Regions from separate parts of the Brachybacterium rhamnosum genome, predicted to be linked through region 1. Evidence: predicted binding sites of a transcription regulator. Region 1 holds the regulator's gene; the other holds the start of a gene.

What was found. The regulator HrcA, encoded in region 1, represses chaperone genes, less so after heat shock. The targets are predictions, from matches to a motif close to TTNGCACTCGNNNNNNNCGAGTGCNAA.
Region 2: the regulator HrcA is predicted to act here: its motif matches at 2,243-2,269, upstream of groES (co-chaperone GroES).

The regions. Positions count from the first base shown of each region.
Region 1 is NZ_BAAAIS010000003.1:409,206-413,207, forward strand. Features, by position in the region: gene ABD080_RS11990 (16S rRNA (uracil(1498)-N(3))-methyltransferase) at 1-451, opposite strand, end outside; gene dnaJ (molecular chaperone DnaJ) at 496-1,638, opposite strand; gene hrcA (heat-inducible transcriptional repressor HrcA) at 1,685-2,695, opposite strand; gene ABD080_RS12005 (methylated-DNA--[protein]-cysteine S-methyltransferase) at 2,927-3,439, shown strand; gene ABD080_RS12010 (DNA-3-methyladenine glycosylase family protein) at 3,448-4,002, shown strand, end outside.
Region 2 is NZ_BAAAIS010000005.1:128,053-132,054, forward strand. Features, by position in the region: gene ABD080_RS15885 (hypothetical protein) at 1-56, opposite strand, end outside; gene groL (chaperonin GroEL) at 197-1,783, opposite strand; gene groES (co-chaperone GroES) at 1,787-2,083, opposite strand; gene ABD080_RS15900 (hypothetical protein) at 2,453-2,626, shown strand; gene ABD080_RS15905 (metallophosphoesterase family protein) at 2,642-3,496, opposite strand; gene ABD080_RS15910 (molybdenum cofactor biosynthesis protein MoaE) at 3,564-4,001, opposite strand.

The DNA of each region.
Region 1 (4,002 bases):
GTCGCCGGCACTGCTTGACCGCCGCGCGGACGGTGCCCTGCCAGCGGGCACGGCCCTTGCGCAGCTTCTCCCCGCGCCACACGGAGACGGAGCGCTCCGCGATCCACGGCACGATGCGATCCGCGCCGAGCTCGGTCGCGGACTCGACCGCCTGCTCGTCGCGCCCGCCCGTCGCGAGCGCCTGCACGAGGGCGAGCCGCGGGAGCCGCGGGGCCGGGGCGCTCGGATCGCCGAGCAGGCGCAGCTCGAGCTGCTCCTTGGCCGCGGCGGTGACCTCGGCGAGGACCTGGCGGCCCGGGCCGTCGGTGAGGAGCACCTGCTCCCCCACGCCGATCCGGGCGACCTTCGCGGCGTGGCGACCCTCCTCGCCGTCGAGGGTGAGCGCATCACCCTCCGCGGCGCCCTCGAGGGCGTCGTCGAGGATCAGGAATCCGGGGGGCGTGGTGGGCATGTCCGCTCCAGGTGCCGGGATCGGGGGTCAGCGCGCTGCGCGGCTCAGAGGTCGCGCAGGCGCTCGCGGAGCTTCGCGAACGGGCCGTGCACGCGCGGGCTGGGGCGGTCCGCCTCGTCGCCGCGCAGCGCCGCGAACTGCTCGAGCAGGTCACGCTGCTCGTCCGTGAGCGAGGAGGGCACATCGACGTCGAGCACGACGCGGATGTCACCACGGCGCTCGCGACGCAGCGGCGTGACGCCGAGGCCCTTGAGCACGAACTCCTCGCCGGGCTGGGAGCCGGCGCGGATCTCCACCTGCTGGACGCCGTCGAAGGTCTCGAGCGGGATCGTCGCGCCGAGCGCCGCGGAGGTCATCGGGACCGCGAGGGTCGTGACGAGGTCGTCGCCCGAGCGTGCGAAGGTCTCGTGGTCGTTGACCGAGAGCTCGACGAAGAGGTCGCCGGCGGGGCCCCCGGCCTCGCCCACCTCGCCCTCGCCGCGCAGCTGGATCCGGGTGCCGGTCTCGACGCCCGAGGGGATGCGGACGGTGACCTCGCGCTGCTGGGAGATCCGGCCGTGGCCGGAGCAGGCCGTGCAGGGCGACTCGATGACGTCGCCGTGGCCCTCACAGGTGGGGCAGGGCGCCATGGTCACCATCTGGCCGAGGAGCGACTGGGCGACGCGCTGCACGTGGCCGGAGCCGTTGCAGGCGGTGCAGCGGGTGGGGCTCGTGCCCGGCTCGCTGCAGGAGCCGTCGCAGCGCTCGCAGAGCACGGCGGTGCGGTAGGAGACCTTCTGCTCGGAGCCGAAGACCACGTCGCGGAGGTCGATCGTGGCGCGGCGCAGCACGTCACCGCCCCGGCGGCGGCGCGGGATCGGGCCCTGGCCGCGACCGCGGCCGCCCATGCCCGCGGCCCCGGCGAACATGTCGAAGATGTCGCCCATGTCGAAGCCGCCCGCGCCGCCGAAGCCGCCGAAACCGGCGCCGCCCATGCCCGGGCCGCCGCCCATGTCGTACTGGCGGCGCTTGTCCTCGTGGGAGAGCGTCTCGTAGGCCTGGGAGACCTTCTTGAACTTCTCGGCGGCCTCCGGGTCCGGGTTGACGTCCGGGTGGAGGGAGCGGGCGAGCTTCCGGTACGCCTTCTTGATCTCCTCGGTGGTGGCGTCCTTCGAGACGCCGAGGAGCTCGTAGTAGTCGTCGTTCACCTGGTGGGTCCTTGCGTGGTCGGGAGGGGTGCGTTCAGGAGGAGGGTCATGCGAGGAAGCGGGAGACGTAGCGGGCGATCGCCTGCACGGTTGAGATCCCGGTGACGTAGTCCATGCGGGAGGGGCCCAGGATCGCGACGTGCGATCCCGCCCCGTAGCCGGCGCCCACGACCGCGGCCTGGTTCAGCGCCTGGTCGCGCAGCTCGGAACCGATGCGCACCTCGACCGCGCCCGGGGAGGCGTGCATCTCGGTGAACAGCCGCAGCAGCACGAGCTGCTCCTCGAGCACGTCGAGCAGCGGCTCGACGTCCCGGGAGAAGTCCTCGGCGGAGCGCGCCAGGTTGGCGGTGCCGGCCATCATGATCCGGCCCTCGGCGCGGCTCGCCGCGAGCGCGACCAGCGCCTCGGAGACCTCCACGACCGCCGGACGGTCGATCGGCGGCACGGTCTCGAGCAGCTCCCCGAGCGGGGCGGCGAGATCGGTGACCTCACGGCCCGCGACCGCCCGGTTCAGCGCATCGCGCATGCCCGCGTAGTGCTCCGCGGAGCGCCCCGGGGTGACGGGGATCGTGCGCTGGTCCACGCGGCCGGACTCGGTGATGAGCACGACCAGCAGCAGGGACTCGGCGACCTTCACGAGCTCCACGTGGCGGATGCGGGCCTGCCGGCGGGCCGGGTACTGGACCATGGCGACCTGCTGGGTGAGCTGGGCGAGCAGCCGCACCGTGCGGGCGAGCAGCTCCTCGACGTCGCCGGAGTCCTCGAGCAGCGCACGGATCGCGCGGCGCTCGGGGGTGGAGAGCGGCTTGATCGCCGCGACGTGGTCGACGAAGGCGCGGTAGCCCTTGTCGGTGGGGACGCGGCCGGCGGAGGTGTGGGGCTGCGTGATGAGCCCCTCCTCCTCGAGGGCGGACATGTCGTTGCGCACGGTCGCGGCGGAGACGCCGAGCTCGTGCCGTTCGAGCAGGGACTTCGAGCCGACGGGCTCGCGGGTCGCGACGTAGTCCTCGACGATCGCGCCGAGGATCTGCAGCTTGCGGGGATCCGTCCCTCTCACCTCCCTGGTCCGTGTGCGGTGGTGCCGTGCGGCGGCCGTGCTGCGGGGCGCCGGCGGGACGCTGGCACCCGGGGCCGCCGAGTGCCAATCTTACGCGTCCCCGGGACCCCTCCCCGGGAGGCGTTCGCCACGGGCGTGCACCACGGCGGGCGACCGCCTCACGTGCCCGCCTCACACGACGGCGCCGGCAGGCGACTACCGTGCATGACGACGGAGATCCAGGAGGTCCCGATGACCGCACGCCATGCCGTCCTGCCGAGCACCCTCGGCCCGCTCACGACCCTCGCCGAGGGTGACGCGCTCGTGGGCCTCTACTTCCCGGGCCACACCTACCCCTTCGCCCCCGGCAGTGAGGGCCCCGAGGTCGCCGCGGGCGAGGATCCCGTGCTCTCCGCGGTCGCGATCCAGATCGGCGAGTACCTCGACGGGGAGCGCACGGACTTCGACGTGCCCGTGCGCACCGCCGGCGGCGAGTTCTCCGAACGGGTCTGGGCCCGGCTGCGCGAGATCCCCTACGGGACGACCATCACCTACGGCGAGATCGCCCGCGAGCTGGGCGGGCCGGGCCTCGCCCAGCGCGTCGGCCAGGCCGTCGGCCACAACCCGATCAGCATCATCGTCCCCTGCCACCGCGTCGTGGGGGCCGACGGCTCCCTCACCGGCTACGCGGGTGGTCTCGAGCGCAAGCGGGCCCTGCTCGCCCTCGAGGAGCCCTCCGCGGAGGACGGGGCGCGGCTGTTCTGAGCACCGAGATCCTCGTCCCCTGCCGCGGGCCCCTCGACGCCGTCGCGGCGTGGGGCTCCCTCGCGGCGCACACGATCACGGGCCTGGACCATCTCGATCCGGAGGCCGGAGCCCTGACCCGCCTCCTCACCGGCCCAGCCGGCCCGGTGCCCGTCACGCTCACCCCGCGGCCGGACGGCATCACCTTGCGCACCCCCGCCGCGGACCCGGCCGTGCTCGAGGACCTGCAGGCCCAGGTGCGCCGCTGGTTCGACCTCGACGCGGACCTCGCGCCGATCGACGCGCACCTCTCCCGCTCCCCCGTGCTCGCCGCGCAGGTCGCCGCGCGGCCCGGGCTGCGCATCACCCGGTACCCGGATCCGTTCGAGGCGGTGGTCCTCATCGTCCTCGGTCAGCAGGTCTCCCTCGCGGCCGGCCGCCTGTTCGGCTCCCGGCTGCTCGCGGCGCACGGCGAGGGGACGGCGGCGACGCCCGTCGGCCCGCTGCGCCGGTTCCCTCGCCCCGGAGCGCTCGCCCGGGTCGATCCCGATCGGCTGCGCGACGAGCTCGGGCTCACGCGGTCC
Region 2 (4,002 bases), on a different contig from region 1:
GGGGAGAAGGTCCGGGTGGGCAGGGACTCCTCGTCGACACGGGGGCCTCCGGCCACGGAACCGCCTCCTGCCACGCAACGATCGGACACATCGGACCTGCACATACTAGGTCCCCTCCCTGACGGCGGGGACGCACCGCCACGGTCCGGGCGGTCGGGTCGCTGCCGGGCGGCCCGTCCCGGTGGGGCGAGGGGGCTCAGGCCTCCTCGTCGTCCTTCTTCTCGATGACGAGCGTCTCGGTGGTGAGCACCAGGGCCGCGATCGAGGCGGCGTTCCGCAGCGCGGAGCGGGTCACCTTGACCGGGTCGATGATGCCGGCCGCGACGAGGTCGACGTACTCGTCGGTGGCGGCGTTCAGGCCGTGGCCGGCCTGCGCGTCGCGCACCTTCTCGACGACGACGTAGCCCTCGAGGCCCGCGTTCTCCGCGATCCAGCGCAGCGGCTCGACGACGGCGCGGGCCACGGCGCGCACGCCCACGGCCTCGTCGCCGGAGAGCCCGAGGTCGCCCTCGAGGACGGTGGAGGCCTGGACGATGGCGCTTCCGCCACCGGCGACGATGCCCTCCTCGATGGCCGCACGAGTCGCGGAGACCGCGTCCTCGATGCGCATCTTCTTCTCCTTGAGCTCCACCTCCGTGTGGGCGCCCACCTTGATCACGGACACGCCGCCGGCGAGCTTGGCGAGACGCTCCTGGAGCTTCTCGCGGTCCCAGTCGGAATCGGTGTTCTCGATCTCGGAGCGGATCTGCGCCACGCGATCGGCCACGGCCTGCTCGTCGCCGGCCCCGCCCACGATCGTGGTGGAGTCCTTGGTGATGACGACGCGGCCGGCATGGCCGAGCACGTCGGTGCCCACAGACTTGAGGTCCAGGCCGAGGTCCGCGGTGACAACCTGCGCACCGGTGAGGACCGCGATGTCCTGGAGCATCGCCTTGCGACGGTCGCCGAAGGCCGGGGCCTTCACGGCGGCGCCCTTGAAGTTGCCGCGGATGCGGTTGACGACCAGCGTGGACAGGGCCTCGCCGTCGACGTCCTCGGCGATGATGAAGAGCGGCTTGCCGCCCTCCACGACCTTCTCGAGCAGCGGGAGGATGTCGGCCACGGCCGAGATCTTGCCCTGGTGCAGCAGCACCTGGGCGTCCTCGAGCACGGCCTCCTGGCGGTCGCCGTCGGTCACGAAGTGCGGGGAGATGAAGCCCTTGTCGAACTGCATGCCCTCGGTGAAGTCGAGCTCCATCGCGGTCGTGGAGGACTCCTCGACCGTGATGACGCCGTCCTTGCCGACCTTGTCGAACGCCTCGGCGAGCAGCTCGCCGATCTCGCGGTCCTGGCTGGAGACGGCCGCGACGGACGCGATCTGCTCCTTGCCGTCGACCGGGATGGACAGCTCGCCGAGCTTCTCCGAGACGGCCTCGACGGCCTTCTCGATGCCCCGCTTGAGCGCGGCCGGGGCCGCACCGGAGGTCACGTTGCGCAGGCCCTCGTGGACGAGCGCCTGGGCGAGCACGGTGGCGGTGGTGGTGCCGTCGCCGGCGACGTCGTTGGTCTTGGTGGAGACCTCCTTCGCCAGCTGCGCGCCGAGGTTCTCGTAGGGGTCCTCGAGCTCGATCTCACGGGCGATGGTGACGCCGTCGTTCGTGATCGTGGGGGCGCCCCACTTCTTGTCGAGGACGACGTTGCGGCCCTTGGGGCCGAGCGTCACCTTGACGGTGTCGGCGAGCTTGTCGACGCCGCGCTCGAGGGCGCGGCGCGCCTCCTCGTTGTACAGGATCTCCTTGGCCATGGATCAGGCCTCGATGATCGCGAGGATGTCGCGGGCGCCCAGCACGAGGAACTCCTCGTTGCCGTACTTGAGCTCGGTGCCGCCGTACTTGGAGAAGACGACCTTGTCGCCGACCTTGACGTCGACCGGGATGCGGGCACCCTTGTCGTCGAAGCGGCCCTCGCCGACGGCGACGACCTCGCCCTCCTGGGGCTTCTCCTTCGCGGTGTCCGGGATGACCAGGCCGGAGGCCGTGGTCTGCTCGGCCTCGAGCGGCTTGACGACGACGCGATCCTCGAGGGGCTTGATGGAGACCGACATGCGGCTCACTCCTTCATAGAAGAATGGACTCTGCTGAGTTTTGGGCGGAGGGACCCGGTGTCCTGGACGTCGTCGCGGTGCCGACCGGGACGGGACCCTCACGGCAGCCTCTGGCACTCTCGGCCTTCGACTGCCAACGGGGACCACTCTAGGACCGTCCTGGCACTCATGCAAGACGAGTGCTAACGGCCGGACGTCCGCCCCCGGCGAACTCTCCTGCGCCCCAGGTCACACACTTATTGTGAACCTGGCAACTGGACATGGCGGAACCCGTGACGACCCGCCCGCGTCCGCGTACAACAAGAGGGACACGGCCGCATCGGAGACCCCGGGCGGCCCGCACGAGGACCGATCCACCAGGAGACCCCCATGACCTTCCTCCGCAGCCTCTCCACCGCCCTCGGCCGCATGGCCGACCGCATGCAGGGCCAGGACGTCGAGCGGCACAACGCCGTCATCGGCAACCGGATGGGCGGCGACGTCGCCGCCGTGACCCAGGCCCGCACCTCCCAGGGCGTCAGCCCCCTCGGCCTGGGCCGCTGACCGCCGGGCGCGGGCTCAGCGCCCCGCGGCCTCCGCGATCGCCCGCACCTCCGCCGGCCCGAACAGGTAGACCGGCACGGTGACGTCCCCGAGCGTGTCCCCCGCGCTCGGGAGCACCGAGGTGACGACCCGCGGGGCGCCCTCCCCGAGCTCGACGAGGCTCGCCCCGCTCAGCGCGAGCGCCCGCTCGCTCTCCCCCGCCCCCAGCGGGTCCACCACGTTCGTGACCCCGGGGGCGACGTGCACCGGCACCCCGCCGATGCTGCCGCTCATCTCGTGGTGGTAGTGCCCCGCGAGCACGATCCGCACATCGCTCCCCGCGAGCACCTCTGCGAGCTCCTCCAGCGGCTCGAGGTCGAGGCTACGCAGCAGCGGGGTCGCCGCGACGAGCGGCGGGTGGTGGATCGCGAGCACGGTCCCGCCCGCCGCGGGCTCCGCGAGCACCTCGCGCAGCCAGTCCAGCTGCTCCCCCGTCAGCTCCCCGTAGCCCGCACCCGGCCGGCTCGAGTCGAGCACCACGACGCGGCCGCCGCCCGCGAGCTCGTGCACCCGGTCCTGCACCTCCGTGCCCCGCGCCCCCGGACCCCGTACCGCCGCGTAGGCCGCGCTCACGTCGTGGTTGCCCATCGTCACCACGAGCGGCGCGCCGAGCCGCTCCGCGACGGGGTCGAGGATCGCGTGCAGGCGCCGATAGGACTCCTCCGTGCCGTCCTCGGAGGCGTCCCCCGTGTGCACCACCGCGTCCACGGGACCGATCGCGCCGAGCGCCCCGAGCAGGCCCTCGAGGGCAGCGCCGGTGTCGATGCGGTCGTAGTGGCGGGCGGCGGGGTCGCCGTAGAGGTGGGTGTCCGTGATCTGGAGGATGCGCATGCGGGCACCGTAGCGAGCGGGGGTGTCCCGTGGGTGAACGGGAGCCCCTCACCCGCGCGCGGTCGTCCTATCCGAGCGCCCCGACCCACTCGTCGGTGCCGTCGGTGAACCGCTGATGCTTCCAGATCGGCACCTGGGCCTTGACCTCGTCCACGAGCGCGTCGCACGCCGCGAAGGCCGCCTTGCGGTGCGGGGCGGCGACCGCGGCGACGAGCGCGCTGTCCCCGATCGCGAGCGGTCCGTGACGGTGCGCCACCGCGAGGCGCACGTCCGGGAAGCGCTCCGCGATCCCGTGCGCCACCTGCGCGAGGACCTCCTGGGCCGACGGATGCGCCGTGTACGTGAGTGCCGTGACGCCCCTGCCCTCGTCGTGGTCGCGGACCACGCCGTCGAAGGTGACCACGGCGCCGCAGCGCGGATCGGCGACCGCCTCGACCATCGCGGCGACCTCGATGACCGCGGTCGTCACCCCGGCGTGCCGGAGACGCTCCGCCGCCTCACCCATC